DNA from 3 places in the Streptomyces sp. NBC_01451 genome. Region 3 is predicted to be linked to each of the others. Evidence: riboswitches for the same ligand, from Rfam matches in the RefSeq annotation. Region 3 holds a riboswitch; each other region holds the start of a gene.
The links. Region 3 has a riboswitch for cyclic di-AMP ahead of OG595_RS37565 (C40 family peptidase). Riboswitches for the same ligand answer to the same signal wherever they lie in the genome.
Positions count from the first base shown of each region.

Region 1: linked by a shared signal. The riboswitch ahead of OG595_RS09510 (M23 family metallopeptidase) and the one ahead of OG595_RS37565 (C40 family peptidase) in region 3 are both predicted to bind cyclic di-AMP.
Region 2: linked by a shared signal. The riboswitch ahead of OG595_RS15340 (C40 family peptidase) and the one ahead of OG595_RS37565 (C40 family peptidase) in region 3 are both predicted to bind cyclic di-AMP.

Region 1 is NZ_CP109479.1:2,237,958-2,249,309, reverse strand. Features, by position in the region: gene OG595_RS09520 (M16 family metallopeptidase) at 1-400, shown strand, start outside; gene OG595_RS09515 (M16 family metallopeptidase) at 397-1,785, shown strand; cyclic di-AMP (ydaO/yuaA leader) riboswitch at 2,002-2,170, shown strand; gene OG595_RS09510 (M23 family metallopeptidase) at 2,183-2,956, shown strand; gene OG595_RS09505 (GntR family transcriptional regulator) at 3,145-3,840, shown strand; gene OG595_RS09500 (HPr family phosphocarrier protein) at 4,013-4,294, opposite strand; gene OG595_RS09495 (bifunctional acetate--CoA ligase family protein/GNAT family N-acetyltransferase) at 4,474-7,347, shown strand; gene OG595_RS09490 (DUF5998 family protein) at 7,388-7,975, shown strand; gene OG595_RS09485 (alkaline phosphatase family protein) at 7,975-9,165, shown strand; gene OG595_RS09480 (thymidine kinase) at 9,253-9,903, shown strand; gene OG595_RS09475 (C40 family peptidase) at 10,099-11,352, shown strand, end outside.
Region 2 is NZ_CP109479.1:3,532,090-3,543,441, reverse strand. Features, by position in the region: gene OG595_RS15365 (PspC domain-containing protein) at 1-1,453, opposite strand, end outside; gene OG595_RS15360 (ATP-binding protein) at 1,597-2,925, shown strand; gene OG595_RS15355 (response regulator transcription factor) at 2,922-3,737, shown strand; gene OG595_RS15350 (C40 family peptidase) at 3,751-4,878, opposite strand; gene OG595_RS15345 (hypothetical protein) at 5,355-5,708, shown strand; gene OG595_RS15340 (C40 family peptidase) at 5,736-6,935, opposite strand; cyclic di-AMP (ydaO/yuaA leader) riboswitch at 6,944-7,118, opposite strand; gene pcrA (DNA helicase PcrA) at 7,414-9,945, shown strand; gene OG595_RS15330 (M23 family metallopeptidase) at 10,055-11,352, opposite strand, start outside.
Region 3 is NZ_CP109479.1:8,518,852-8,526,956, reverse strand. Features, by position in the region: gene OG595_RS37575 (ATP-dependent Clp protease proteolytic subunit) at 1-529, shown strand, start outside; gene OG595_RS37570 (hypothetical protein) at 537-845, shown strand; cyclic di-AMP (ydaO/yuaA leader) riboswitch at 1,229-1,408, shown strand; gene OG595_RS37565 (C40 family peptidase) at 1,412-1,885, shown strand; gene OG595_RS37560 (LysE family translocator) at 1,942-2,571, opposite strand; gene OG595_RS37555 (LysR family transcriptional regulator) at 2,688-3,620, shown strand; gene OG595_RS37550 (ATP-binding protein) at 3,631-4,092, opposite strand; gene OG595_RS37545 (helix-turn-helix domain-containing protein) at 4,305-5,162, shown strand; gene OG595_RS37540 (DUF397 domain-containing protein) at 5,172-5,396, shown strand; gene OG595_RS37535 (8-amino-7-oxononanoate synthase) at 5,518-6,645, opposite strand; partial or broken gene OG595_RS37530 (ECF transporter S component) at 6,843-6,941, opposite strand; gene OG595_RS37525 (glyoxalase) at 7,199-7,831, shown strand; gene OG595_RS37520 (hypothetical protein) at 8,058-8,105, shown strand, end outside.

The sequences.
Region 1 (11,352 bases), 6.3 Mb from region 3:
CGTCGAGGTGCCGGTCATCGAGGCCGCCGTCGACGAGGAGCTCGCCCGGTTCGCCGCGGAGGGCCCCACGGCCGAGGAAATGGAACGCGCCCAGGCCCAGTTGGAGCGCGAGTGGCTCGACCGGCTCGGCACGGTCTCGGGCCGCGCCGACGAACTGTGCCGTTTCGCGGTGCTGTTCGGCGACCCGCAGCTCGCCCTGACCGCCGTGGAGCGCGTGCTCGACGTCACGGCCGAGGAGGTCCAGCAGGCCGCCAAGGACCGGCTGCGCCCCGACAACCGCGCGGTGCTCGTCTACGAGCCGGTCTCCGGCGAGACCGCCGAGGACGCGGATCCGCCCCAGGACCCCGAGGCCGAGGCCACGATCGAAGCCACCGACACCGACGAGGAGGCGGCCAAGTGACCGAGCTCGCCACGATGGAGTTCCACCCCCAGCCCCAGGCGGGCGAGGCCAGGCCCTGGGCCTTCCCGGCCCCCGGGCGCGGCACCCTCGGCAACGGTCTGACCGTCCTGCGCTGCCACCGCCCCGGCCAGCAGGTCGTCGCCGTCGAGGTACTCGTCGACGCCCCCCTGGAGGCCGAGCCGGCCGGTCTCGACGGAGTGGCCACGATCATGGCCCGGGCCTTCTCCGAAGGCACCGACAAGCACTCCGCCGAGGAGTTCGCCGCCGAGCTGGAGCGCTGCGGCGCCACCCTCGACGCGCACGCCGACCACCCGTGTGTGCGGCTCAGCCTCGAAGTCCCCGTGTCGCGTCTCCCCAAGGCGCTCGGTCTGCTGGCCGACGCACTCAGGGCGCCCGCGTTCTCGGACAGCGAGATCGAGCGGCTGGTGCGCAACCGGCTCGACGAGATCCCGCACGAGACGGCCAACCCGGCCCGCCGCTCGGCCAAGCAGCTGTACAAGGAGCTGTTCCCGGCGTCCTCGCGCATGTCACGTCCGCGCCAGGGCACCGAGGAGACGGTCGCGAAGATCGACGCGGCAGCCGTACGCGCCTTCTACGAGAGGCACGTCCGGCCCGCCACGGCCACCGCCGTGGTCGTCGGCGACCTCACCGGCGTCGACCTGGACGCGCTGCTCGGCGACACCCTGGGGGCCTGGACGGGTTCGACGGCCGAGCCGCGGCCCGTGCCGCCGGTGACCGCCGACGACACCGGCCGTGTCGTCATCGTGGACCGCCCCGGCGCCGTGCAGACCCAGCTGCTCATCGGCCGCATCGGCGCCGACCGGCACGACCGCGTCTGGGCCGCCCAGGTCCTCGGCACGTACTGCCTCGGCGGCACCCTCACCTCCCGCCTGGACCGTGTCCTGCGCGAGGAAAAGGGCTACACCTACGGTGTGCGGGCGTTCGGCCAGGTGCTGCGCTCCGCCCCGGACGGCACGGGCGCCGCGCTGCTCGCCATCAGCGGCTCCTTCGACACGCCGAACACCGGTCCCGCGCTGGCGGACCTCTGGAAGGTGCTGCGCACCCTCGCGGCCGAGGGGCTCACCGACGCCGAGCGCGATGTCGCGGTGCAGAACCTGGTCGGAGTCGCCCCGCTCAAGTACGAGACCGCGGCGGCCGTTGCGAGCACGCTGGCCGACCAGGTCGAGCAGCACCTGCCCGACGACTACCAGGCGACGCTGTACCGGCAGCTCGCCGCGACCGGCACGGTGGAGGCCACCGCGGCGGCCGTCAACGCCTTCCCGGTGGACCGTCTGGTGACGGTGCTCGTCGGGGACGCGGCGACGATCGAGGAGCCCGTCCGGGCCCTCGGTATCGGCGAAGTGACCGTCGTCCCCGCCGAGTAGCGGCACCCGGCGTACACGACAGGAGCCCCGGTGACGAAAGCGTCACCGGGGCTTCTGTGTCCATGTTGATGCGCAAGTTGTCCGTATTGATGGAGAGGTGGACAGTCTGCACTGTGGCATGCGCTACAAAACCCGTGATCGGTTTGTTGATTGAAAGATGTCCCGTTTAGCGTCTGTCCGGCTGTCCGTCATGCACTGCGCCGCAGCCGCGGCACCGGACAGTCATCGCCGAGTCCCCGTACGGCGCGAGCCAGGGGAGCCGGGGACCCACCATGTGCAGTCCCTGGGGTGAATCGGATGCCCGCGTGTACAGCGAGGGTGTCCGTAGGAGACCTTCCTGCTCCGAACCCGTCAGCTAACCCGGTAGGCGAGAAGGAAGGAAAGGACCCACCACTACATGGCGTTCACCCGCGCCACCGGGAAGCACCGTCGTCCCAGCCGCCCCAGTCTTGTCACCCGTACGACCGTCCGCGCGGCCGGCGTCGCCGCCCTCGCGACCACCGGCGTCGTCGGCTCCCTCGCAGCTCCGGCGCTCGCCGCGGAGTCCACCGTCGAGCAGACCGGTCTCACCCCGGTGGTCTCCATCGGTGAGTCGCTCGCCGACGAGATAGACGCGCAGGCCGCCGCCCAGGAACAGGCCGCAGAGAAGGCCGCCGCCGAGAAGCGGGCCGTCGCCGCCGCGAAGAAGGAAGCGGAGGAGCGGGTCAAGGAGGCGCGCGAGGCGAAGGCCCGTGCCGCCCGTGAGGCCGAGCGCAAGCGCCTCACCAGCTACGTCGCCCCGATCGCCGGCTCGTACATCTCCACGGGCTACAAGGCGGGCGGCGCCGTCTGGTCCTCCGGCAGCCACACCGGTGTCGACTTCCACGCCGCGTCCGGCACCACCGTCCAGGCGGTGGGCTCCGGCACCGTCGTCGAGGCCGGCTGGGGAGGGTCCTACGGCAACAACATCGTGATCAAGATGATTGATGGTACGTACACCCAGTACGGTCATCTGTCGTCCATCAATGTGTCCGTCGGCCAGACGGTCACCCCGGGTCAGCAGATAGGCCTCTCCGGAGCCACCGGCAACGTCACCGGGGCGCACCTCCACTTCGAGGCACGTACGACCCCGGAGTACGGCTCGGACATCAACCCCGTCGCCTACCTCCGCTCGCACGGCGTGAACGTCTGACGACCCCGCGCACCACTTGTCGTGGCCCCGGCTCCCCGAGCCGGGGCTTTCGGCGTTTCGGAGGGTGGTGTGTCCAAAAAATATCCATCGATTCCGGCCTGCCGTCGGAAATTCCGGTTCTCTGCAATAGAGTCACTCAACACACGTCAATCGTCGACGTTTCACGGGGATTAAAGCGGAGGTCGGACATGCGTATTCCGGCGCACTCGGTATGCACGGCGATCCGGGACGACATCGTCGCCGGTGTCTACGAGCGCGGCAGCCGGCTCACCGAGGAACTGCTCGCGCGCCGCTACGGCGTCTCGCGCGTCCCCGTCCGCGAGGCCCTGCGCACCCTGGAGGCCGAGGGCTTCGTGGTGACCCGGCGGCACGCGGGCGCGTGCGTCGCGGAACCCACCGAGCAGGAGGCCTCCGACCTGCTGGAGATGCGCATGCTCCTGGAGCCGCTGGGTGCCTCCCGGGCCGCCCAGCGGCGCACCGAGGCCCACCTCAAGGTGCTGCGGGGCCTGGTCAGGCTGGGCCAGGAGCGGGCCAGGAGGGGGAACAGCGAGGATCTGCGCTCCCTGGGGGGCTGGTTCCACGAGACGCTGACCCAGGCCTCCGGAAGCCACACCCTGGCCTCGACACTCACCCAGCTCCGGCACAAGATCGCCTGGATGTACACGGTGGAGGCGCCTGCCAGCCCCGTCGACTCCTGGGCGGAACACGGGGCGATCGTGGACGCGGTGGCGCGCGGCGACAGTGAGCGGGCGCGGGCCATCACGGCGCTGCACACCGAGCGCGCGACCGCCGTGCACCGGCTTCGATTTCCGGGCGCCGGGGACAGGCCGGATCGTGTGAGGACTTCGCAACATCCCGTAAACATGACGGGCCTGCGTCATTAACACGGGAGCCGTATACAAAGAGAGTCGAATTCGCGGGAGGTTATTTCTGCTGCCCGCGATCGGGAATTGTGAAGGGCCCGCCCGATATTCGGGCGGGCCCTTCGCCGTGTGCGGGTGGTTCTTTTGCGGTGGCGACTGTCGCCACCCTCAATCAAGGACTCCGCCGGACTTTTCAGACCGTCTCGGGAAGTTCCTCGAGTCCCTCGGCCACCAGCTTCGCCAGACGGTCGAGCGCGGCGTCCGCGCCCTCCGCCTCGGAGGCGAGGACGATCTCCTCGCCGCCCTGGGCGCCCAGGCCGAGGACCGCCAGCATGGAGGCCGCGTTGACGGGGTTGCCGTCGGCCTTGGCGATCGTCATGGGGACGCCGGCGGCCGTGGCCGCACGGACGAAGATGGAGGCGGGGCGGGCGTGGAGGCCCTCCGCCCAGCCGACGTTGACGCGGCGCTCAGCCATGTGATGCTGCCCTTCACTGTCTCAGGGTTGTCTAGACCATTGTTCCATAGCGTGAAGCGTGCCGGGAGGCGGGCCGAAACCCGTCCCGGAACCGCGTTCGAACCCCGGCCTGGGCCCGACTCCGGTTCCCCACAGACTGCCTCGCGACGTTGTCGGACGCGAGCCGTACTCTGGGGCGCATGCAGAACTCGGCGGACCGGCACGAGTACCCCGCCCACTGGGAGGCGGACGTCGTGCTGCGCGACGGCGGCACCGCCCGTGTCCGGCCCATCACGGCGGACGACGCCGACCGGCTGGTCAGCTTCTACGAACAGGTCTCGGACGAGTCGAAGTACTACCGCTTCTTCGCGCCCTATCCGCGCCTGTCCGCAAAGGACGTCCACCGCTTCACCCACCACGACTTCGTGGACCGGGTGGGGCTCGCGGCCACGGTCGGCGGCGAGTTCATCGCCACCGTACGCTACGACCGCATCGACGCCGAGGGACTGCCCGCCTCCGGTCCCGCCCACGAGGCCGAGGTCGCCTTCCTGGTGCAGGACGCGCACCAGGGCCGGGGCGTGGCCTCCGCCCTCCTCGAACACATCGCCGCTGTCGCCCGCGAGCGCGGCATCCGCCGCTTCGCCGCCGAGGTGCTGCCGGCCAACAGCAAGATGATCAAGGTGTTCACGGACGCCGGGTACACCCAGAAGCGCAGCTTCGAGGACGGCGTCGTACGCCTGGAGTTCGACCTGGAGCCCACGGACCGCTCCCTCGCCGTCCAGCGCGCGCGGGAGCAGCGTGCCGAGGGGCGTTCCGTACGGCGACTGCTCGTCCCGGGCGCCGTGGCCGTCATCGGCGTCGGCCGCGCCCCCGGCGGCGTCGGCCGCAGCATCCTCGACCACATCAGGGACGCCGGTTTCACCGGTGAGCTGTACGCGGTCAACAGCGCCTTCCCGGAAGAGCAGAAGGACATCGACGGAGTGCCGGCCCACCGGTCGGTCGGCGACATCGGGGGCTCCGTCGACCTCGCGGTCGTCGCCGTCCCGGCCGCGTACGTCCCCGATGTCGTCACCGAGTGCGGTGAGCACGGCGTGCAGGGGCTCGTCGTGGTCTCCGCCGGGTACGCCGAGAGCGGCCCCGAGGGACGGGAGCGGCAGCGCGAACTCGTGCGGCACGCGCGCACGTACGGGATGCGCATCATCGGCCCCAACGCCTTCGGCGTCATCAACACGGCGCAGGACGTCCGGCTGAACGCGTCGCTCGCCCCCGAGATGCCGAGGCCCGGGCGGATCGGGCTGTTCGCGCAGTCCGGGGCCATCGGGATCGCGCTGCTGTCCCGGCTGCACCGGCGCGGGGGAGGAGTCACCGGGGTCACCGGGGTGTCGACCTTCGTCTCGTCCGGCAACCGGGCCGACGTGTCGGGCAACGACGTACTCCAGTACTGGTACGACGACCCGGACACCGACGTCGTCCTCATGTACCTCGAATCCATCGGCAACCCGCGCAAGTTCACCCGCCTCGCGCGGCGCACGGCGGCGGCGAAGCCGCTGGTGGTCGTACAGGGGACGCGGCACGGCGGCGCCGCTCCCCAGGGGCATGCCGTACGGGCCACGCGGTTGCCGCACGCGACGGTGTCCGAGCTGCTGCGGCAGGCCGGTGTGATCCGGGTGGACACGATCACCGAGCTGGTCGACGCGGGGCTGCTGCTGGCCCGGCAGCCGCTGCCCGCCGGGCCGCGGGTGGCGATCCTGGGGAACTCGGAGTCGCTGGGGCTGCTGACGTACGACGCGTGCCTCTCCGAGGGGCTCCAGCCGCTGGCGCCGCTGGACCTGACGACGGGGGCGTCGCCCGAGGACTTCCAGCGGGCACTGTCTGCGGCGCTGGCGGACGAGGCGAGCGATGCGGTCGTCGTCACCGCAATCCCCACGGTGGGGGAGGGCACCCCCGGGGACGCCGCGTTGGCCGAGGCCCTGCGGTCGGCCGCGGCGGAGGTACCCGGGAAGCCGGTACTGGTGGTTCATGTGGAGCTCGGGGGACTGGCGGAGGCGCTGTCGGCCGCCGCCAGCACCGCCCCGCAGACAGGTTCACCGGCACCCGGCACCGCAGTGGCGGAACGCCTGCCGACCCCCGGGGCGGAACGGCCGGCCTCCGCGCCGGTTTCGCAGGCCCCGGCGTCCCCGGCCCCGCCCGCCCCCGGTTCCTGCTCCCGTCTCATCCCCGCCTACCCCGCCGCCGAGCGCGCCGTACGGGCCCTCGGGGAAGCCGTGAAGTACGCGCAGTGGCGGCGGGAGGCCGCCGAGCCCGGCAGGGTGCCCGAGTCCATCGACGCGGACATCGACGAGAAGGGGGCCGCCGAGCTGATCGGCGGGCTCCTCGCGCGCGGGCAGGGGCTCACCCTCGGCGCGGACGAGACGTGCGAGCTGCTCGGGACATACGGCATCCCGGTGCGCGGAGCTTTGCCCGCCCCGAACCCCGAGGACGCCGTGGCCGCCGCGCGGACCCTCGGATACCCCGTCGCCCTCAAGGCCACCGCCCCGCACCTGCGGCACCGCGCCGACCTCGGCGGCGTACGCCTGGATCTCGCGGACGAGGAGCAACTGCGGCGGGCGTACGCCGAACTGACCGGCCTCTTCGGGAGCCCTGAGGAGGTGCGGCCGGTGGTGCAGGGGATGGCACCGCGGGGAGTCGACACCGTCGTACGGGCGGTGATCGACCCGGCGGCCGGCGCGGTGCTCTCCTTCGGGCTCGCCGGACCCGCCTCGCAGCTGCTCGGGGACATCGCGCACCGACTGATACCGGTCACCGACCGCGACGCGGCGTCGCTGATCCGGTCCATCCGGACGGCGCCGCTCCTCTTCGGCTGGCGCGGCTCGGCGCCGGTCGACACGGGGGCGCTGGAAGAACTGCTGCTCAGGGTGTCGCGGCTCGTGGACGATCACCCCGAGGTCATCGCCGTGTCGCTGGAGCCGGTGGTCGTCGCACAGCACGGCGTGAGCGTGCTCGGGGCGTCGGTGCGGTTGGCGCCGCCGCCCGCCCGTGACGACCTGGGTCCCAGGACACTTCCTGTGTACTGAGCGGTGCCTCGCAGTCAGTGGGCCCCCGTAGGATGGGCACATGGCCAAGACCAGTACGTCGACCCAGGGGCTGCGAGCGGCGATCGAGCGCAGCGGCTACTACCCGGCCCTCGTGGCCGAGGCGGTGGAGGCCGCGATCGGCGGCGACTCCATCCGGTCGTACCTGGTCCACCAGGAGACGACATTCGACGCGAACGAGGTGCGTCGGCACGTGACCGTGCTCGTCCTCACGGGCAATCGTTTCATCGTCAGCCACACCGACGAGCAGGCCGAGGACACCACGTCCCCGACGCCGTACGCCACCACGTCCACGGAATCCGTGAAGCTGGGCCGTATCTCGTCCGTCGTCGTCAGCAGGGTCGTCGCCAACCCGGAGTCGTACACGCCGGGCACGCTGCCCCGCGAGGTCGTCCTCACCATCGGCTGGGGCGCCGTCTCCCGCATCGACCTGGAGCCCGCCGCCTGCGGCGACCCCAACTGCGAGGCGGACCACGGCTACACCGGCAGCTCGACCGCCGACGACCTGAGCCTGCGTGTCAGCGAGGCCGGTGACGGCCCGGAGACGGTCCGCCAGGCCCTCGTCTTCGCGCAGGCCCTCTCGGAAGCGACCGCGGACGTCACCCGCTGATGGCGCAGCCGACCGCCTGGGACCACCCGGAACCACTCGCCGTATCCTCCGCCCCCGTCCCGCAGTACGGCACGGGTTCGCTCGCCGACCTGCTGCCCACCCTGGCCGCCGGCATGGACGTACCGGGCATGTCCCCGGCGATCCCGGAACTGGCGCCCGCCGACCGGAACTGCGTGTTCCTGATCGACGGACTGGGCTGGGAGCAGCTCCGGGCGCACCCGGACGAGGCCCCCTTCATGAGCTCGCTCATGAGCAGCTCGCGCGGTGGCACGGGCCGCCCGATCACCACCGGCTATCCGGCGACCACCGCGACCTCCCTCGCCTCGGTCGGCACCGGTCTGCCGCCGGGCGCGCACGGCCTGCCCGGTTACATGGTGCGCGATCCGGCCACCGGTGAGCTGATGAACCAGCTGCGCTGGCAGCCGTGGACGGACCCGCGCGCGTGGCAGCCGTACCCCACAGTGTTCCAGCTGGCGCACGCGGCCGGTGTGCACACGGCCCAGGTCTCCTCGCCGACCTTCGAGAACACCCCGCTGACGAAGATCGCGCTCAGTGGCGGAACGTTCCGGGGGAAGCTCTCCGGCGAGGACCGGATGGACCTGGCGGCCGAGCAACTGGCCGCCGGTGACCGTTCGCTGGTGTACACGTACTACGCGGAGGTGGACGGCAAGGGCCACCGCTTCGGTGTCGACTCGGACCCCTGGCGCGGTCAGCTCATGTACGTGGACCGGCTCGTCCAGCGGCTGGCGGAACAACTCCCGCCGCGTGCCGCGCTGTACGTCACCGCCGACCACGGCATGATCGACATCCCGTTCGACGAGCAGCACCGCATCGACTTCGACGAGGACTGGGAACTGCGCGCCGGTGTCGCCCTGTTGGGCGGCGAGGGCCGCGCACGGCACGTGTACGCGGTGCGGGGAGCCGAGGCCGACGTACTGACCTGCTGGCGCGAGGTGCTCGGCGAACAGTTCTGGGTGGCCTCGCGCGACGAGGCGATCGCGGCGGGCTGGTTCGGACCGACGGTCGACGAGCGTGTGTACGGGCGGATCGGCGACGTGGTCGCGGCGGCCCGGGACGACGTCCTGATCGTCGCCTCCGAGCGGGAGCCGAGGGAGTCCGTGATGGTCGGCAACCACGGTTCCATGACCCCTGCGGAACAGCTGGTCCCGCTCCTGCAAGTACGCTCCTGACGCCCGCACCCGCCCGACAGCCCCTGCCCAGCCTCCTCGCCCTGCTCCCGTCCCCCGCGAATCTCGCCGAAAGGTGCTCGACCTCCCATGCCCGAGTTGGTGTTCTTCTCCGGAACGATGGACTGCGGGAAGTCGACGCTGGCGCTCCAGATCGGGCACAACCGGTCGGCACGAGGACTTCAGGGTGTGATCTTCACCCGCGACGACCGGGCGGGCGAGGGCAAGCTCTCCTCGCGGCTGGGGCTGGTGACGGAGGCGGTCGAGGCGACCGTGGGCATGGATCTGCACGCCTATCTGGTGGACCAGATGTCCAGGGGCGGCAAGGTCGACTACGTGATCGTGGACGAGGCACAGTTCCTCGCGCCGCAGCAGATCGACCAGTTGGCGCGGGTGGTGGACGACCTGGGACTGGACGTCTTCGCGTTCGGCATCACCACCGACTTCCGCACGAAGCTCTTCCCGGGCTCCCAGCGGCTGATCGAGCTGGCGGACCGGATCGAGACCCTCCAGGTGGAGGCGATGTGCTGGTGCGGCGCACGGGCCACGCACAACGCGCGCACCGTGGGGGGCGTGATGGTGGTGGAGGGCGAGCAGGTCGTCGTCGGTGACGTGAACCGACAGGCTGAGGAGATCGGCTACGAGGTGCTGTGCCGGCGCCACCACCGGCGCCGGATGACGAGCGCATCCGCGCACGCCTCCGTCATCTCTCCGGACGTCCTGCCGGTCAATTCGGCCTGATCGTTCTCCTAGGCGGTTCTTTCCGGCCGCTCTCGATACGATGAAGGTCACAATAACGTATCGGGCATTTCGTGCTTCAACCTTCACCTGAAGCACACAAGTTGGCTAAGTTGACCTCCGAACACCTTCCCAAACCTGTTGTCCGCACCTGACAGTGGGCCGGGGAGACGTACCACGGAAGGAGCTCGTCCCGCCATGGCGCCGGAACGAACCCGAGATGATGGGCCGAGCCGTGAGGAGGTCCAGCAACGGATCAACAGCCTCTACGACCAGGCCGAGAGCTTCACCGGGACCTTCAACGCCACCCGCGCGATGAGGCTCGGGATACGCAAGCGCGTCAACCCGGCGCCCGAGAGCGCGCGCAGGCGCTCCGATCCCGCCCTCGACGAGGTCGCCCGACCGTGGTTCGACGTGGGGCGCGCCCAGTTGGGCCCGACCGTGCCGGCGGTGCTGCCGCCCGACAGGAGGCCCGCCCGCGCGGCGGAGGCCCGGCCCACCCGGCCCGCGGGTCCCGGCGTCGAGCTGGCCGCCCTTCCGGTGGCGGAGTTGACCGCCGGACCCGTCGCCGCGCCGGCCGCCGGACCGACGGCCGCACTGCCTCCCGGGCTCATGGCCGAGCTGCCGCCCGCGCCGGTCGCCGAACTGCCCGCCGCACCCGTGGGCGCGCTGTCGGCCGTGCCCGCACCGCGTCAGGAACCTCAGGGGAGCCTGAACGCGCTTTCGGCCGAGCCCAGTTGGTTCCCGTCGGCCGCCCAGGGCGCCGCTCCTCTCCAGGTAGCCGGCCCCCTGCCCGTCGAGGATGCCTGGCGCCTCCCGAACCACGCGGAACAGGTTCGCCCCCAGCCCGCCGAGGAGTGGCAACTGCCCCAGCCGGCCGGTCTCAGCGCGGACGCGTTCCTGGACGCGGGCACACCCCTCTACGCGGGCACGCTCCGCGACGGGGACTACGCCCTCGTCACCGAACTGCCCCTGGTCACGGAACCGTTCCCGGTCGCCGACCCGTTCCCCGTGACGGAGGCGCCCTACGGCACGCAGACGCCGCCGCACGGGACGCCGTCCTACGGAGCGCACACGCCGCCCCACGGCACGCAGACGTCCTACGCCACGGGGACCTACCACTTCGGCACCGAATCGTTCCCGGGTGCCGGGTCCGGCGCGAGTATCGGCAACGGCCTCGCGCTGGGCCTGGAGCCCGGTGCCAAGGCCGCGAAGGCGGTCGCCTTCGCCCGCGCGCAGATCGGCAGGCCGTGCGTCTGGGGCGCGGTCGGGCCGGGCTCGTACGACAACTCCGGTCTCATCCAGGCCGCTTGGAAGGCCGCCGGGGTCGCGCTCCCGCGTTCCGTGCACGAGCAGGCGAGCGCCGGGATGGCGATCAACGTCGCCGACATCCGCTCCGGTGACCTGGTCTTCTACCACGGGGACGCGGGCCATGTCGGTCACGTGGGCATC
Region 2 (11,352 bases), 5.0 Mb from region 3:
TGCCCGGTGCCACGTCCACGTCCTGTTTGTCGTCCCCGGGCAACTGGATGTCACCTACGCCCACCTCGATGTCCGCCTTCACTGTGACGCCCTTCGGCACGATCACCTCGATCCGGCCCACGCCCACCTCGACCGCCGTCGTCACCGTCTGCCCCTTGGTGAGGCGCAGCCCGGTCAGGTCCAGTGTGGCGACGCCCGTACCGAGGTCGTACCTCGGCAGAACCTCTGCCACCGCGGTCGGCGTCCATTCCGTGCGCACCCAGTGGGTGCTGACGTCCTTGGGCAACGCGGCCGAGCCGGCCAGCAGCGCCGCCGTGACGATCGCCAGGAAGATCGAGCCCGCTCCGGTTCGGCCGAGGAACGCGCTGACCGCGATGCCCACGCCGAACACCGTGAGTGCGCAGGCCAGGCCGGTCTGCAAACTGGTGGCGAGTGCCTCCTCGTCCCATTTCGCCGCTGTCCCGAGGAAACCGGCGAGGAGCGCGAGCAGGAGGATCCAGCCTCCGATCCAGCGCGGGCCGCGTGGCTTCGGCCGGCCGGGCCAGGGGGTCCGTATGCCCGGATGGAGTCCGCCGTAGTTGCCATAGTTGCCGTAGGTGATGTTGACCGCCGCCGAGATGTCCCGGTCGCGGGTGTCGTGGGGGCCCCACAGATAGCCCGTACCGCCGACGTGTGTGCCGTCCTTGACGATGGGGTCGCGCCACCAGGAGGGGTAGGCGGAGGGGACGGGGGGCGCCTGGGCCTCCGGTGGGGCGTCGGCGACGGCCTGGGCGGCCAGCGGGTCGGGGTCGGGGGCGCCGCGGTTGCGCGACCAGTAGCCGGCGCCCGCGAGGAGGATGGACAGTATGACGGCGAAGGAGAGGACCCCGCCGTTCTTCAGCATCGTCAGGAACACACCGCAGCCGACCAGAGCGAAGAGCACGGCCGTCAGCGCCTGGCCGTCCACGCGGCCGGTGAGCAGCTTGCGGACCTCGTTCTCCTCATCGTCGTCGTACGGCACGAACAGCCAGGCGAAGCCGTAGAAGATGAGGCCGATGCCGCCGGTGGCGGAGAGCACCGCGAGGGTGATCCGGAAGATCACCGGGTCCATGTCGCACGTCCGCCCGAGCCCCGCGCACACCCCGCCCAGTATCTTCTGCCGGCGGTCGCGCCGGAACCTGGCCGGCAACTGCTCGTCGGCTGTGGCGGCTCTGTCCGATGCTTCGGAGGTGAGGGAACTCGCGTGTGCGCCCGCTCCCGCTCCCGCGCCCGCACCTGAATCCGTACCAGTACCAGTACCAGTACCCGTATCCGCTTGTGCGCCTGTGTCCGCGTGCTCGGGCGCGCGCGGTTCCCCTTTCTTCGTGGGCGGGGTCGCCGCGGCGGGTGCGGCATCCTGCGGCCCGGCGCCCGGGTCGGGGCGCGGGCCGGAGCCGGGTCCCGGACCCGTCGCGGCGTGTGCGTGATCTGTCATGCGTCCATGGTGGCGCTTGCGGCGGCCCGGCGGCAGTCGGAATGACCCTGGGCGAACCCTGATATCGGCCCTGAGACGGGGCGGGGGAAACGTTCGACGGCAGGCCGGCCCGAAGATCAGGGGAGTCTCGGGGGCCGACCCTGATGCCCGGGCCCGCCGGGCGTGTGAACATCGATGGCATGCCGGAAGCCGCAGCGTTGCCACTCGTCGAACCGCGGCCCTCGCGCAAGCTCTACCGCAGCAGCGACGGACGCTGGCTCGGAGGCGTGGCGCGAGGGCTCGCCGGGCATCTCGGGCTGCCCGTGATCTGGCTGCGCCTCATGTTCGTCGGCCTGTTCATGGCGGACGGCCTCGGTGCCCTGCTGTACGCGGCCTTCTGGTTCTTCGTCCCTCTGGGTGTCGGCGGCGTCGAGGCCCAGCGGCCCCCGTCCCTCGTCGGCACCGAGTCCTCACCCGACGGCCGTCGCAGACTCGTCGCCCGTAAGCCGGACAAGGGCCAGATCGTCGCGCTGCTCCTCATGGTCGTCGTGGCCATGGTCTTCGTCGGCAATGTGAATCTCGGCGGAGGCGCCAAGGCTTATCTGTTCCCGATCGTGCTCGTCGCCGCCGGCGTCGCCCTGGTCTGGCGGCAGGCGGACAACGCACGGCGGGCCCGCTGGATGGAGGTCGGCAGCCGACGGCGCACGCTCACCCTCGTCCGGGCCGCAGCCGGCGTCCTGCTGGTGACGGCGGGCGTGTCCGGCGTCTTCGTCCTGCAGGGCTCCGCCGCGCACCTCGGCTCGGTCCTCCAGGCCGCGCTCGCGGTGCTGGTCGGGATAGCTCTGCTGGCCGGTCCGTATCTCGTCCGTATGACCCAGGATCTCTCCGAGGAGCGCCTGATGCGCATTCGCGCCCAGGAGCGTGCTGAGGTCGCCGCCCATGTGCACGACTCGGTGCTGCACACCCTGACCCTGATCCAGCGCAACGCGGAGAGCGCGAACGAGGTGCGCCGCCTTGCCCGCGCCCAGGAGCGTGAACTGCGCAACTGGCTCTACAAACCGGAGGGCACCGGAAAGGAAGAGGCCGACGAGCCCAGCACTCTCGCCGAGGCGGTGCGGCGCAGCGCGGCCGAGGTGGAGGACAAGCACGGTGTCCCCATAGAGGTGGTGGTTGTCGGTGACTGCCCGCTCGACGACAGAACCGGCGCGCAGATGCAGGCCGCGAGGGAAGCGATGGTGAACGCCGCCAAGTACGGTGGCGAGGGCGGCGCGGTACAGGTCTACGCCGAGGTCGAGGGCAGGACGGTCTTCGTGTCCGTCCGGGACCGCGGGCCCGGCTTCGACCTCGACTCCATACCCGCCGACCGCATGGGCGTCAGAGAATCGATCATCGGCCGCATGGAGCGCCACGGCGGTACGGCGCGACTGCGCGCGGTACCGAGCGGCGGCACGGAGGTCGAGCTGGAGATGGAGAGGGCGGAGAGCACGTCATGAGCGAGGCGCACGGGGACAACAGGCAGACCGGGTCGGCCGGTTCGGAGGATGCGGGCGAGTCGACAGCACCTGCCGAGCCGACGGAAGCCGACGCGGCCGGACAGGCCGGGGAGTCCGCCGCCGAGGGCAGCCGCAGTGGTGAGGCGGGCGGGCGGCGGGTGCGTGTGGTGCTCGTCGACGACCACCGTATGTTCCGTACGGGTGTCCAGGCCGAGATCGGGCAGACCGAGCGGACCGGTGTCGAGGTGATCGGCGAGGCCGCCGATGTCGACCAGGCGGTCACCGTCATCACCGCGACCCGGCCCGAGGTGGTCCTCCTCGATGTCCATCTGCCGGGCGGTGGCGGTGTCGAAGTCCTGCGCCGCTGCGCCCCGTTGATGGCCGACGCGACGCGGCCGGTCCGCTTCCTGGCACTGTCCGTCTCGGACGCCGCGGAGGACGTCATCGGCGTGATTCGCGGCGGTGCGCGCGGATACGTCACGAAGACGATCACCGGCGCGGACCTCGTCGACTCCGTCTTCCGGGTCCAGGACGGCGACGCGGTGTTCTCGCCGCGCCTCGCGGGTTTCGTCCTGGACGCGTTCGCCTCCACGGACGCCCCGCCGGTGGACGAGGACCTCGACCGTCTCACGCAGCGCGAGCGAGAGGTACTGCGGCTGATCGCCAGGGGGTATGCGTACAAGGAGATCGCCAAGCAGCTCTTCATCTCGGTGAAGACGGTGGAGTCGCATGTGTCGGCCGTGCTCAGGAAGCTCCAGCTGTCGAACCGGCACGAGCTGACGCGGTGGGCCACGGCACGGCGCCTCGTCTAGGCGAGCCCCCGCCTCACACCACCCTCGTGGCCCCGGCGAAGGGCATCTCGTCCAGAGGTGCCACCCGTACCGGAGCCGACGGGTTCGGGGCGTGGATCATCTGGCCGCGGCCCACGTACATGCCGACATGGCTGATGCCCGAGTAGAAGAACACCAGGTCGCCGGGGAGGAGTTCGGACCGTGAGACACGCCGGCCAACGTTGATCTGGGCGTAGGTGGTGCGGGGGAGGGAGATGCCCGCGGAGTTGTACGCGGCCTGCATGAGGCCCGAGCAGTCGAAGGCGTTCGGGCCGGTGGCGCCCCACACATAGGGGCTGCCGAGCTTCTGGTAGGCGTAGGCGACGGCCGCTGCCGCTCGGGAGTTGGGCGCTTCGGCCGCTCCGGAGGTCCCGGACGCGCCGGGCGCCCCGGGGACTCCAGGTGTTCCCGGAGTCCCCAGGCCTTCCCGCGCGCTCCCGGACGACCGTGAAGCATGCCCTCCGTCCCAGCCGCCGCCGTCACTGCCGCCCTGCGCCGCGATCCGGGCGCGTTCCTCCGCGGTGAGACGGGACAGCAGCCTGCGGGCCTCGCCCAGCTTGCCCGTCACGGTCTTCTTGTGGCGGTTCAGCTCGGTCTGACGGGACTTGAGGGAGGTCAGTTCGACGTGGGCGGCCCCGCGCAGCTGCTCGATCTCCCGCAGTTGCTCGCGTACCCGGGCCACGTTCGCCGCCTGTCTGCTGCCCGCCCGTTCGGCGAACGCGGCGCCGTCCAGATAGCCGTCGGGGTCCTCGGACAGGGCGAGTTGCAGCGCGGGATCGAGCCCGCCGGACCGGTACTGTGCAGCGGCCATCGAACCCAGCGCCTCCCGCGCCGAGTTGAGCCGGTCCTCCTTGCGTGCCGCCTCGTCCCGCAGAGTGCCCAGCCGCCGCTCCGCCTGCTCGGCCTTCTCCTTCGAGCCGTTGTACTTCTCGGTGGCGACCTCCGCCTCCTCGTACAGCTTGTGCACCTTGGCCTCGACCTGCGCGGGGGTCAGTTGTGGCTCGGCGTACCCGATGCCGTCGAAGCCCGTCGCCGTCGCCGCGCCCGCGAGGGCGATCGTCGCGGCGGTGCGGGCCGTATTGCCGTTGAGCGAGCGCTGTCGGGGCTTGCGGTGCGCTGCCACCGGGGTGTCACGTCCTTTCGTACGACCGCCACTGCGACGACCGCCGGACGACTGCCTGGGAAGCGGACCCAGGAGGGCGGTTGCGCGTCCGGCGGCGGCTCGCACAGGGGGAGCGGTCCGCCGCCGGACTTTCTCGGCGGTGGTGTCCGACTGCCGCCCCTGGCCCGGGCGGCGGTGGGGAGCCGGGCACCTGGTGGAGGACGCTAAACCTGAGTGGGGCGTGGGGGTAACGCCATGTACGGAACTGGCGTGAGCCGACCGCCGGGTGACCGCATGAGACCGTGATCGAGTTCCGGCGCCGCCGACTTCGCACTGACGGCTGACCGATGCGGAGGTTCACGGGGCACGTGGTGGCGACACGGTGCTATGGGGTGCATATATGCGCGGTCCCGGGGTGCCGCGTGCACGCCTCGCGGACGCTGTACGCCCGGCCCGGTGTCGTACGGCGCGGGCGCCGCTGGCTAGGCTCCGGGACCATGGACGTACTCATCCATCTCTTCGTCGGCCTGCACATCATCGGCATCGCCTCGCTCCTGGGCGGGTTTCTCACCCAGCTGAAGGCGATGGGGCAGGGGACGGCGCGCTTCGTGCCCGCGATGCTGCACGGCGCGTTCACCATGCTGGTCACCGGCGCCGTCCTGGTGGGCCTCAACCAGGCCGACGACCAGCCGGTCGACAACATCAAGATCGGTGTGAAGCTGGCCCTGCTGATCGTGATCCTCGGCCTCGTCTACGTGAAGCGGGACGACGAGACCGTGGACAAGCGACTGTTCGGCCTGGTGGGCCTGTTCACCACGGCGAACATCTTCATCGCCGTGCTCTGGACCTGACCCGGCCGGACCTCCGTCCACGGCGCGTCAGGCCGGGCGCACCACGCTGTGGATCGTCGACTCGCCGTCGTAGAAGATCGATTCCTCCCGGACGTACGCACCCGGTTTCGGGGCGTGGATCATCATGCCGTTGCCGATGTACAGGCCGACGTGGCTGATGTCGTCGTAGAAGAACACCAGGTCACCGGGGCGGATGTCGGAGAGGGGAACCGTCTTGCCCGCGTTCACCTGGTCGTAGGTGGTGCGCGGGAGGGTGACTCCGGCGGCCCTCCAGGCGGCCTGGGTGAGGCTTGAGCAGTCGTAGGAGTCCGGGCCCGTCGCACCCCAGACGTACGGTTTGCCGACCTGTGCGCGTGCGAAGGTCAGGGCCTTCTCGGCCTTGGTGGCGTACGAGGAGTCGGGGACCGAAGCCGTCGACGTGTCCGAGGCGCTGGTGCCCGTCGGCTGCCGCGCCGCCGCCGCGGCTTCCTGCCGCTGCTGCTCCGCCGCCTGTTGCTGCTGGGCGAGTTCCTGTGCCTGGCGGCGGGCCTCCGCCTGCTTCTCCCGTTCGATCGCCGCGAGCCGCAGCTTCTCCTCGGCGGTGAGTCGGGAGAGCAGCCGACGGGCCTGTACGAGCTTCGTCTGGACGGCGGTCTTGGTTCTCTGCAACTCGTCCTGTGACTCCGTGAGCGCCTCCAGGCCCGCGGTGGCCTCCTGGCGCTTCCGCGACGTCTCGGCCTGCTGCCCGGTGTAGTCGTCGACAGCGTCCTTCTGGCGGGCGGTCAGGCGGTCCATCAGCTGGTTCTGGTCGAAGTAGTCCTGCGGGTCGTCCGCGAGCAGGAACGTCGTGGTCGTGTCGGGGGTGGCGGATCCGGTGCGGTACTGGGCCGCGGCGAAGGAACCCAGCTCCTCGCGCGCGTCGTTGAGTTTCTGGGTGCGCCGGGCCACGTCGTCCATCAGGGCGTCGACGCGCCCCCGCTGCTCGGAGGTCTTCTCCCTGGCGGCGTTGTACTTGTCGGTGGCCGTCTCGGCCTGGCGGTACAGGTCGCCGACCTTCGCCTCGACATCCTCCACGCTCGGCTTGTCGTCGGAGGAGGGCGCCGGAGGCGCGGCGGGTGAGTTCGGCGCGGCGTTGGCGGTCTGGGACAGCAGGGCGACGGAGGTCAGGGCCGCCGTGGCGAAGGCGGGGGTCCGTATGCCTGCTACGCGCGTTCCCGTAGGACGCGACTTGCGGTGCGACGACGCCAAGGGAGGCGACTCCTTCCACGTTCCGCCTACCGGGTTAGCTGTCGGGTTCGGGCGGGTCATTCGGAAGGATTGCCCTACGGTCCTTGCCCTGGACGGCAGTCGGACCGATTCACCCCAGGATTTCGGTGGGTCCCCGGCTCCTGCCGCGAGGGGCGGCACGATCGGACTCGGCGGAGGCCGCACGGCCCGGCGATGTTCGCCGGTGGAGGTCGAGCGGCCTTACGGCACGCTAACCAACAGGTGTGGCTCCTGTGAAGGTTGGTGACCGCTATGCCCGATACGTTTTTGTGACCTCGGCCGTAAACATCGCTTTGTGTGATCAGTCGGAAATTTTCCGTCGCACTGGTCGGTGAATTCCGTGAGTGCGCGCTTTTTGTGCCCCTTGTTCGGACAGGTCGGATCGTCCGGTGCGGATGACGGGGGGATGTTTTCGGGGTGGCGGCGGGTTGTCAGTGGGGGCGCCTAGACTCGGAGAGCGATGAGCAGCCTCTTTGACGACAGCTTCCTGGCGGACCTCCAGGGTCCTCGGGCCCGCGAGGAGGAACCCCCGCCGCCGCCCGAGGACGAGCATGCGCCGGAGCCCGTTCCGGACGACCTGTTCGGCGGGAAGTTCGACGCGCCGCCGGACCGGGACGCGTACTACCGCGACGGCGCCCCGCGCCCGGTGGTGGACCCGGCCGCGCTCCTGGACGGGCTGAACGAGAACCAGCGCGCGGCCGTCGTGCACGCCGACACCCCCCTGCTCATCGTGGCGGGCGCCGGCTCCGGCAAGACGCGTGTGCTCACGCACCGCATCGCGTATCTGCTCGGCGAGCGGGGCGTCCACCCCGGCCAGATCCTCGCGATCACCTTCACCAACAAGGCCGCCGGCGAGATGAAGGAACGCGTCGAGCACCTCGTCGGCCCGCGCGCGAACGCGATGTGGGTGATGACGTTCCACAGCGCGTGCGTGCGGATCCTCCGGCGGGAGAGCAAGAGGCTCGGCTTCACATCCTCCTTCTCGATCTACGACGCCGCCGACAGCAAGCGGCTGATGGCGCTCGTCTGCCGCGATCTGGACCTGGACCCCAAGCGTTTCCCGCCCAAGTCCTTCAGCGCGAAGATCTCCAACCTGAAGAACGAGCTGATCGACGAGGAGGACTTCGCCGCCCAGGCGAACGACGGTTTCGAGAAGACCCTCGCCCAGGCGTACGCGATGTACCAGTCGCGACTGCGTGAGGCCAACGCGCTCGACTTCGACGACCTGATCATGACGACGGTCAACCTGCTGCGCGCCTTCCCGGACGTCGCCGAGCACTACCGCCGCCGCTTCCGGCACGTCCTCGTCGACGAGTACCAGGACACCAACCACGCCCAGTACGCGCTCGTACGGGAACTCGTCGGCACCGCCGAGCACACCGGTGACGCCGCCGACGTACCGCCCGCCGAACTGTGTGTCGTGGGCGACGCCGACCAGTCGATCTACGCCTTCCGGGGCGCGACGATCCGCAACATCCTCCAGTTCGAGGAGGACTACGCGGATGCGACGACGATCCTGCTCGAACAGAACTACCGCTCCACGCAGACGATCCTGAGCGCCGCCAACGCGGTCATCGAGCGCAACGAGTCCCGGCGCCCCAAGAACCTGTGGACCAACGCGGGCGCGGGTGCTCAGATCACCGGCTATGTCGCCGACACGGAGCACGACGAGGCACAGTTCGTCGCCGAGGAGATAGACCGGCTGACGGACGCGGGCGACGCGAAGGCGGGCGACGTCGCCGTCTTCTACCGGACGAACGCCCAGTCCCGTGTCTTCGAGGAGATCTTCATCCGCGTCGGCCTGCCCTACAAGGTCGTCGGCGGCGTCCGCTTCTACGAGCGCAAGGAGGTCCGGGACGTCCTGGCCTACCTGCGCGTCCTGGCCAATCCGGAGGACTCGGTGCCGCTGCGCCGCATCCTCAACGTCCCCAAGCGCGGCATCGGCGACCGCGCGGAGGCGATGATCGACGCCCTGTCCCAGCGCGAGAAGATCAGCTTCCCGCAGGCACTGAAGCGCGTGGACGAGGCGTACGGGATGGCTTCACGGTCGACCAACGCCGTCAAGCGGTTCAACACGCTGATGGAGGACCTGAGGACGATCGTGGAGTCGGGCGCGGGCCCGGCCACCGTCCTCGAAGCGGTCCTCGAACGCACCGGCTATCTGGCCGAGTTGCAGGCGTCGACCGACCCGCAGGACGAGACCCGGATCGAGAACCTCCAGGAACTCGCCGCGGTGGCCCTGGAGTTCGAGCAGGAATCGGCCGCGGCCGGGGAAGCGGCCGAGGCCGACCAGCCCGCCGAGGGCGAGCCGCCGGCCCCGGCCGGGCTCGCCGCGTTCCTGGAGCGGGTCGCCCTGGTCGCGGACTCCGACCAGATCCCCGACGAGGACGACGACGGCTCCGGCGTCATCACCCTGATGACCCTGCACACCGCCAAGGGCCTTGAGTTTCCCGTGGTGTTCCTGACCGGCATGGAGGACGGCGTCTTCCCGCACATGCGTGCCCTCGGCCAGGCCAAGGAACTGGAGGAGGAGCGGCGGCTCGCGTACGTCGGCATCACGCGCGCGCGTGAACGGCTGTACCTGACGCGCTCGTCGCTGCGCAGTGCGTGGGGGCAGCCGTCGTACAACCCGCCCTCGCGTTTCCTGGAGGAGATCCCGGCGGCCCATCTGGAGTGGAAGCGCACGGGCGCCATGGCTCCGGCGACATCCTCGGGCCCGGCCTCCGGGGTGGCGTCGTCGTTCTCGTCGTTGGCGTCCTCGCGGTCGCGCTCCGCGGCCTCGGGCGCGTCCGGCTTCGCCACGCGCCGCGGCGGTGTCGAGAAGCCGGTCGTCGCGCTGGCGGTGGGGGACAGGGTGACGCACGACCAGTTCGGGCTGGGCACCGTGGTGGGTGTCAACGGCACGGGCTCGAACGCCGAGGCGACGGTCGACTTCGGCGAGGACAAGCCGAAGCGGCTGCTGCTGCGCTACGCGCCGGTGGAAAAGCTTTAGCGCTCCGCTGGATGCTCGGTGCGGAACCTGCGGGTTCGCTGTGGCTTGTCGCGCAGTTCCCCACGCCCCCTTAGTGCCCCTATCGGGGCATCGGGGGCGCTGCGGCCGATTACGTCGGGTCGAGGCCGTGGCTGCGCAGCCACGGGAGCGGGTCGATCGCCGAGCCGCCGGCGGGCCGTACCTCGAAGTGCAGGTGCGGGCCGGTCGAGTTCCCGGAGTTCCCGGAGTACGCGATGGGGTCGCCGGCCTTGACCGTCGTACCGGACGGGACCTGGTAGGTGGAGAGGTGGCAGTACCACGTCTCCGTGCCGTCCTTGTCCGTCACGATCATCATGTTGCCGTAGGCACTGTTCCACTGCGTCCGGACGGTGCCGTCGGTCGCGGCCATCACCGTCGTGCCGTACGAGACGGGGAAGTCGATCCCGGTGTGTACGGACATCCAGTTGATGCCGGCCTGGCCGAAGTAGGCGCTGAGGCCGCGCTGTTCGACCGGAAGGGCGTACTTCGGGCGCAGTCGCTCCTTGCGGGCGGCTTCCGCCGCCGCAGCCTTCTTCTCCGCGACCTGCTGGGCCTTGAGGTCGATACGTTCCTGCGTCCGGCTGGCCCGGTCGGCGAAGTCGTCGGCGCCCGCGGAGAGGCTTTCCAGCTGGGAGTCCAGCTTGTTGTTCGCGGTGGACGGCTTCACGGCGACACCGTCCGCCGCCGACGTCGTCGTGTTCTGCTCGCTGTCCCCGTTCATCCCGCCCACGGAGGCGGCGGCGATCCCCGCGACCCCCATCACACAGGCGGACGGAACAGCGATGGTCAGCAGGGCGGAACGTTTGGCCGGGGTACGGCGCCGGGACCGGCCCGCGTTGCGCGCCGCCGTACGGGAAGCCGCGCGCCCGGGTCCGGGCATCGCGCCCGGGGCGACCTCTTCCTGGCCGTCGAGCAGCGGGGCCTCGGCGGGCAGCTCGCCGTCGGTGAAGGGGTCCGACTCGTCGTGGGCGAGGGCGTGCTGGTCGTACTCCGCAGCGTCCGTGATCTGCTCGAACAGTGCGGTCGCCTGCTGGTCGTACTCGTGCTCGTGCGTGTGCTCGTACTCGGTGGACGGGGCGGGCGTGCTGTCCGGGCCGCTGTCCGAGTTCCACTGGGTGGCGTCGTACACGCCCGTGTCGAAGGCCTGCGTGCCCCATTCCCACTGCTGGGTCTGGTTGGCCGGGCCGGCCTGCTCGGGCTGGAGCCAGGCGTTCGCATCCCACTGGCCGCTGTTGTCACCGCCCGGAGGCGGCGTCTGCGCGGGGATCCCGGCGAGCTGCTGGTATCCCGGCGCCCAGGCGGTGGTGTCGTAAGCCCCGGTGTCGTAGGCGGCGTGGTGCTGGGCCGCGTACGGGTCGTAGTTCAGGGTCTGGTGACTGCCGGTGGACC
Region 3 (8,105 bases):
CTTTCTCGGGACTCCGGTCGACGACACCTCGGCGAACGACGTGATGGCCCAGTTCATGCACCTCGAATACCTGGCACCCGACCGCGACATCTCGCTCTACATCAACTCCCCCGGCGGCTCGTTCAGCGCGATGACGGCGATCTACGACACGATGCAGTACGTCACCTGCGAGGTGGAGACGATCTGTCTGGGGCAGGCGGCCTCCGCCGCGGCGGTGCTGCTGGCGGCGGGTACGCCGGGCAAGCGCAGCGCGCTGCCGGGGGCCCGGGTGCTCATCCACCAGCCCTCGCTGGCCGAGCCGGTCCACGGGCAGGCGAGCGATCTCGCCATTCAGGCCCGGGAGTTGGGCCGGGTCCGTAACCTGCTGGAAGAACTGCTCGTACGGCACACCGGACAGAGCCCGGCGCAGGTCGCCGCCGACATCGAGCGGGACAAGATCCTCGATGCCCGAGCCGCCCTGGCGTACGGCCTGGTGGACCGGATCGTGCCCAGCCGCAAGTCGTCGTCCCCCGCCCCCGGCACGAGGTGAGCCGCCGATGCTTCCGCCCGAACTGCCTCCGCTGCCCGCCCTGACGCGCGCGGAGGGCGAGTTGATCGACCGTTACCTCGAAGTCGCCGATCTGCTCGGCCGTATCAACCCGGCCTACCACGGCGACACGTACCGCGGGCTGCGGGCCGCGCAGGCGCTGGTCGCCAAGGCGGTGGCGCTGCGGGACGCGCTGGAGCTGATGCATCAGCGGGGCGAGGCCGAGGTGCACGCCCATACGCTGGCGCGTGCGCTGCGCGTCCTCGACGGGGAGCGCCGCACGGCGCGCGTCACCGTTCCGCGTGAGCCCGCCAGTTGACCCGTCCGGGCGGCGGACGCGTGCCGGGCGGACCCGTGTGCGGCGGCGCCCGGGTGTCCGGAACGCGGCGGGAAGTGACTGCACCCCATCCCCCGTTTGGAGTAGTCGCCGGTCCCCCGAGCGGCCCGTTCGGCTTGCGCGACGCGCGTAGTTCGTGACCGAAACGAGACCGCTCAAGCGCTGGTCCGAGGGTGCGCGACCCCCTCGAAAGTCGTCCGGGAGTAAGGGTGTCCACCCGAATGGGTCAGCGGTGAGTAACACCACAAAGCCCCGATTCCATTGGGATTTTCCTACTTCCATGAGCCAAGATCCCTTCCTGACGACAAGCCCCCGCCACAAGCGGCGGGGCGATCCGGGCGGACGCCGAGTCCTGCCGCCGCCTGGATGACCGGTCGACAGATGTGCATCGGCAGGAGTGGAGGACCCAAGCACGACGGGTCGCCGGAACGGTCACGCCATGACCGGGCCGAGCAGCCCTTGGGGTGAAGCCGCGTCAGCGGCCGGGCAACTTCGCCAGCCCGAATCCGACAGGTCATCCTTCACAGGCGGCTGACGAAGGGTTGCGCATGTCTGCGCTCAATCGTGTCCCGTCGCTGATGACCCGTGCCGGTACGGCCTCGGCTCTCACCCTCGCCGCCGTCGGCGGCAGCCTGGTGATCCCCGGAGTCGCAACCGAAGCCGCGGCGATCGCCCCGTCGACGAAGGCACTTCAGATCGCGGCTTCGAAGAAGGGTTCGCCCTACAAGTACGGCGCCGCGGGACCGAAGAGGTTCGACTGCTCCGGTCTCACGCAGTATTCGTTCAAGAAGGCGGGCAAGTCCCTGCCTCGTACGGCAGCGGCCCAGTACAACAAGACCAAGCACATAGCCGCCAAGAGCCGCCGGGGCGGAGACCTGGTCTTCTTCCACTCGGGCTCGAACGTCTACCACGTGGGCATCTACGCCGGGAAGGGAAAGATCTGGCACTCCCCGAAGACCGGGGAAGTCGTGAAGCTCCAGAAGATCTGGACGAAGAGCGTCTGGTACGGCCGGGTCAGCTGACCTCCCCGGGGCGGGACGGCGGCCGTAGGCAGGCAGCCGTCCCGGCCCGGGACCCGTCACAGCGGCAGAAGCGACAGCGGTGGCTCCAGCAGGAGCAGCGCGCCGAGGCCCGTCAGCGCGGTGCCGGTGACCGCCTCGACGGCCCGGGCGGCCCGCGGCCGGCGCAGCCACCGGCCGAGCCGGTCCACCAGGAGCGCCACCGCAGGGAACCACACCAGGGCAAGCGCCACGATGATCAGCGCGAGCAGCAGCGTCCGGGGCAGCGCGGGAGCGCCCGCCGGCACGAACTGCGGCAGCAGACTCAGAAACGTGATGGGCGCCTTCGGATTGAGCGCGTTGGTGACGAATCCCTGCCGCCACGGACGTACGGCGGTCCGCGCCTCCTCGGCCACCGCCGCCCGAGGCCCGCGCAGCGACCACAGCGTCCGCGCCCCGAGGTACAACACGTAGGCCCCGCCCAGCAGTTGCAGTGCCCTGAAGAGCGCGGGCACCGCCGTGAGCACGGCTGCGACACCGGCGACGGCCAGCGCGGTGTGCAGGAGCAGCCCGCCGGTGATCCCCAGCGCGCAGGCGACCCCGGCCCGCCGGGAGACGAGGGCGTTGCGCACGACGACGGTGAAGTCGGCGCCCGGCATGGCGACCATGCCCGCGGCGACCCCGGTGAAGGCGATGAGCTGTGCGTCCATGGCGTCCAGCGTGCCCGGGGCAGGCCTTCAACAGGTATGTCGAATAACCTGGGTCTGCCTTAAGCAACCGTTAAGCCTCGATCATGGCCTCCCGTCCCGTTACCTGGAGCAGCCGGATGTACGACCCCACACGCCTCGCCGCTCTCGTGGCGGTCGCGGAGGCCGGGTCCATCACCCGCGCCGCCGAGCGCCTCGGCTACACGCCGCCCGCGCTCTCGCAGCAACTCGCCAAGCTGGAGCGGGAGACGGGCACCGCCCTGCTCGTACGGCATCACCGGGGCGCCCGGCTCACACCCGCGGGCGAGCTGCTGACGGCGCGCGCCCGCCGGGTGCTGGACGAGCTGGACCGCGCCCGGCACGAACTGGCCCGGCTCACCGGCCTGTCGGGCGGCGCGCTGCGGCTGGGCACCTTCCAGACGGCCGGTATCCAGCTGCTGCCGCCGGTACTGAGCGCGTTCCGCCGGGCCCATCCGGACGTGGAGCTGTCGGTCGCGGACTACGAACCGCCCGCCGGGGTGGCAGCCGTGGCCGCCGGGGAGGTCGATCTCGCGCTCACGCACACCTACGAACCGGCCGTACCCGCGCCGCTGCCCGCGTCGGTCACCGCCGAACCGGTCCTCGTCGAGGAGTTGGTCCTGGTGACCGCGCCCGGCCATGTGCTGGCGGGTGACACGTCACGGCTGCCCCTGGCCGGGCTGGCGGGCCAGCCGCTGATCAGCATGGCGCCGGACCATCCGCCCCGCCAGGGCGTGGAGGCGGCCCTCGCCCGGGCCGGTGCCACCCCGTCGGTGCTGGTGGCGACACCGGGGTACGCCCTGGTGTGCGCGCTGGTCAGCGCGGGGCTCGGGGTCGCGGTCGTACCGGAGATGGTCGCGCGCACGGCGGTCACACCGGTCGGGACCCGGCTGCTGGAACCGGGCGACCTCCGCCGGACGATCTCGGTCGTCCGACGCACCGGCGAGAGCGCGCCCGCGGCGGACGCCTTCCGCGCCCTGCTGCGGGGCGCGTTCGGCCGCGCGCACGGCGTCGGCCACGGCAGCGGGACGTAGGGCCGAACCGTTACGGCTCCTGCTGGCCGACCGCCGTCACCGGGGGCCTGGCCGGGACCGTCCACGGGAGTTCGATCGACACCGTCTTGCCGCCCTCGCGGGTGGGGTGGACGCGCAGTCTGCCGCCCGACTCCGCGGTCAGCCAGCGGATGATGACCATCCCGCGGCCGTTGTCCTGCTGCACGGCGGCGGGCAGACGTTTGGGGAAGCGCGGGTGACTGTCGGTCACGCCGATGCGCAGGTGTTCGTCACGGTCGAGGGCGACGTCCACCGTGAAGGTGGGTGACAACCCGAAGGTGTGCTGTACGGCGTTGGTGGCGAGTTCCGAGACGATCAGACGGATGCTGTCGGCTGCCTCGGTGTCACCCGGCAGGCCCCATTCCGCCAGCACGTTGGCCACATACGCACGGGCGGCGGAGACCGAGGCGGGATCGCTCGGCAGAGTGACGGATGCTTCCAGGTGATCTGCCATGGCGACGTCGTCCCTTTCCCACAGGACCGCGGCCCGACACGGAGCGGCTGGTTCGAGTACGGTCCCGGACTGGTGCTTCGCGCCAGACTGCCATTCCCGCGCGGGTCACGGGGTGCGATCCACCAAGATATGCATATATCTGTCGCTCGAAGCGGTGAACTCTGCGACCCCAGATCGTATTTGGGCGGCTCATTAGGAGTAAGGAGTGGCCCATGCAGTACGGTCCCGCGGTGCGCCGCCGAAAACTGGGCGCCGAACTGCGCGCGCTGCGTGCCAGGGCCGGGCTCACGAGCGGTGAGGCGGCCCGTCTGGTGGGCTGGCACCAGTCGAAGGTGAGCCGGATCGAGACGGGCGCGAGCGGGGTGAAGCCGGACGACGTCCGGTTACTTCTCGACGCGTACCAGGTCCCGGACAGCGAGTCGCGCGAGCTGCTGCTCGTGCTGGCGGGCGGCGAGCACGGCGGCCGGCACCACTGGTGGCATGCCTACCGTGGCGTACTGCCTCCCACCTACCGGGACTTCATCAGCCTGGAGTCGCAGGCCAGCACGATGCGCACCCTGGAGACCTCGGTGGTACCGGGGCTGCTGCAGACCCGCGAGTACGCCCGTGCGATGACCCGGGCCGCCGTGGACGGCCTGGAGGAAGCCCGGCTGGACGCGCTGGTCGAGGTGCGGCTGGCCCGGCAGGACGTACTGCGCTCGGATCCGCCGCTGGCGCTGAGCGCGGTCCTCGACGAGGCGGTGCTGCGCCGTGAAGTGGGCGGCCCGGAGGTGATGACGCGTCAGCTGGGACGCCTCATGGAAGCGGCCCGGCTGCCCCAGGTGCAACTCCAGATCCTGCCGTTCGCCGCAGGGGCATATATCGGCATCACCGGCCCTTTCGTTATCTTCTCCTTTCCGAGCACTTCTGACTTGGATGTGGTTGTTCTCGACCAGATGGTGAGTAGCCTCTATCTCGAACGGAAAGAAGACCTCCAGGCCTACAGCGAGGCCTTCAACACCCTTCAGATCCACGCCCTTTCGCCCGAGGACTCGTTGGATTTCATCGCCGGTCTGCATCACGGCGTGTAAGGAGGCACCATGTCAGCACTGCCTCGGAACGTACTGTCCGTCGTCGAACCGCCCGGTGCGCAATGGCTGCGCAGCAGCTACAGCACCGGCGCGAACAACTGTGTGGAGACGGCCCGTCCGGACACCGGAGTCCGGGCCGGACTGCTCGCCGTACGCGACTCCAAGAACGCGACGGGGCCCATCCTGCTCTTCTCTCCCGAGAGCTGGGAGGGTTTCCTCACCGCGCTCCGGTGATCGCCCCACGACGCACGGCCGCGGTTCGCCGACTCATGGTCGCGTGTCACTGATCACCCGCATCACCACGGATCCACAGTTCTACGGATCTACGGATCTACGGATCTACGGATCTACGGATCTACGGTCGGTTCTCGCCGATCACCTGTACCGCCCGCGCGATCTGTTCCTCGGCCAGGTCCGCGCGGGCGGTCAGCCGCAGCCGGGACACTCCGTCGGGCACGGACGGCGGGCGGAAGCAGCCCACACCCACTCCCGCGGCCCGGCAGTCGGCCGCCCACCGCACGGCCCCCTCCGGTGACGGGGCGCGCACGGAGACGACGGCCGCGTCCGGCCGCACCGCCGCCAGCCCCTGAGCCGTCAGCCGGGTGTACAGATCACGCGCCACCGCACGCGCCCGTGCGGCCCGTTCGGGCTCGCGGCGCAGCAGCCCGAGGGCCGCGAGGGCCGCGCCCGCCGCAGCGGGGGCGAGGCCGGTGTCGAAGATGAACGTACGGGCCGCGTTGACGAGGTGCTCGATCACCGGGGCCGGCCCCAGCACCGCACCCCCCTGGCTGCCGAGCGACTTGGACAGCGTGACCGTCACGACGACGTCCGGCGCGCCCGCCAGCCCGGCCGCGTACGCCGACCCCTGCCCGCCCTCACCCAGAACCCCCAGCCCGTGCGCGTCGTCGACGACCATCCCGGCGCCGAACTCCCGGCAGGCGGCGGCCAGTTCGGCCAGCGGTGCCGCGTCCCCGTCGACCGAGAAGACGGTGTCGGACACGGCCACGGCGGGCCCGGTGTGCGTGCCGAGAGCCTTGCGGACTGCGTCCGGGTCGGCATGCCCGACGACCTGGGTCGTGCCCCGGGCCAGGCGGCAGCCGTCGATCAGCGAGGCGTGGTTTCCCGCGTCCGAGACGACGAGGGAGCCGTGCGGTGCGAGCGCGGTGACCGCGGCGAGGTTGGCCGCGTAGCCGGAGGAGAAGACCAGGGCGGCCTCGAAACCGCAGAAGTCGGCCAGTTCGCGTTCGAGTTCCGCGTGCAGTTCGGTGCTGCCGGTGACGAGCCGCGAGCCGGTGGCGCCCCCGCCCCACCGCCGGGCGGCCCGCGCCGCGCCCTCGGTGACCTCGGGGTGGCGGGCCAGGCCGAGATAGTCGTTGCTCGCGAGGTCGAGGAGCGGGGAGTCGGCGGGGCGGGGCCGCAGGGTCCGCACGAGTCCCGCGCGGCGTCGCGCCTCGGCCTGCTCGTCGATCCAGCCGAACGCCATGGGTCGGTCCTCCCGCGCAGCTACACGTTTGTAGGCAGTGAACAGACCCTAGCTGGACCCTCTGACACCCCGGATGTGGCAATACCCACAGCGGGTTTTATCAAGCAAGGATAAAGACCACGTCAGAGGCCGTATCACGCCCTGGATCGAAGATCGTTCCTCACAGTCTGTCGAGCAATGCTCAAGACCTAACAGCACTGCTTGGTGGAGGGCAGGCCGGGCAGATAGGCGACAGGGCTGTTCGGGTCGAGGGCGAACGGCCAGAAGGAGAGGGTGAGGAGGAATCCGAAGAAGTGCGCCACCGGACGATGCCGAAAGCGCGTGACGCCAGCCAGAGCGTCCCGAGCGGTAACTCTCCGTGCTTGTCCGGTACGGGGAAGGCGCCGACTGACAGGGGCGCGAGCGCGTCGCACCAGCCCGGCTGCTCAACGCCGACCACGGCTCGGGTAGGCGGGGCGGCGGTCCGAAGGCCGCTCGGGCCCGGGGCCCCAGCGGGCCAGACCGAGCAGTTTTCGAGAAGTATCGGCGACTCGGCCGCCCTACCGTCGAGGACATGAACTCCATCGACTCCGTCACCCTTGAGGTGGCCGACACCACAGCCGCCGCCCGCTTCTACTCCACCGCATTCGGACTGGTCCCGCCGCCAGTGCGACTGCGTGCCTCCGAAGCCCCCACGACCGGCTTCCGCGGTTTCACCCTGTCGCTCGTGGTGTCCCAGCCGGGCAACGTCGACGCGCTTGTCGGCGCCGCCCTCAACGCCGGCGCCACCGCCCTCAAGCCCACCTCGAAGTCCCTGTGGGGCTACGGCGGCGTCGTTCAGTCCCCGGACGGCACGATCTGGAAGATCGCGACATCGGCGAAGAAGGACACGGGCCCGGTCACCCGGGACTTCGACGAGCTCGTGCTCCTGCTGGGCGTCGAGGACGTGAAGGCCAGCAAGCAGTTCTACATCGAACAGGGTCTCACTGTGGGAAAGAGCTTCGGCGGCAAGTACGTCGAGTTCGCCACCGGGCCGGGCCCCGTCAAGTTGGCTCTGTACAAGCGCCGCGCCCTCGCCAAGGACGCGGGTGTCCCCGCCGTCGGCACCGGATCGCACCGGCTGGTGCTCTCCAGCGACGCCGACCCGTTCAGCGACCCGGACGGGTTCCTCTGGGAAACCATGACTCCTCTGACCGTCACCGCCTGACCCGAGTGACCTCCGATTACAGGACGGCACTTACAGAGGAGGCCCCCCTATGGCCTACGGCTGCATCGCATCGCCGAAGACCCGGACTGGTCCCCGCGCCGCCGACGGCCGGACGAAAGGGATTTCACCACGGCGGGGCGGCCGACATCCCTGAGGACCGCGCTATCCACAGAGCCGCGCGCACAGGATCCGACAGCACTCGCATATCTGCGGGCCGGACAAATTCATGGCCCACGTCGCCAACCAGACGGCCACGGCGGGCCGGCACGCCAAC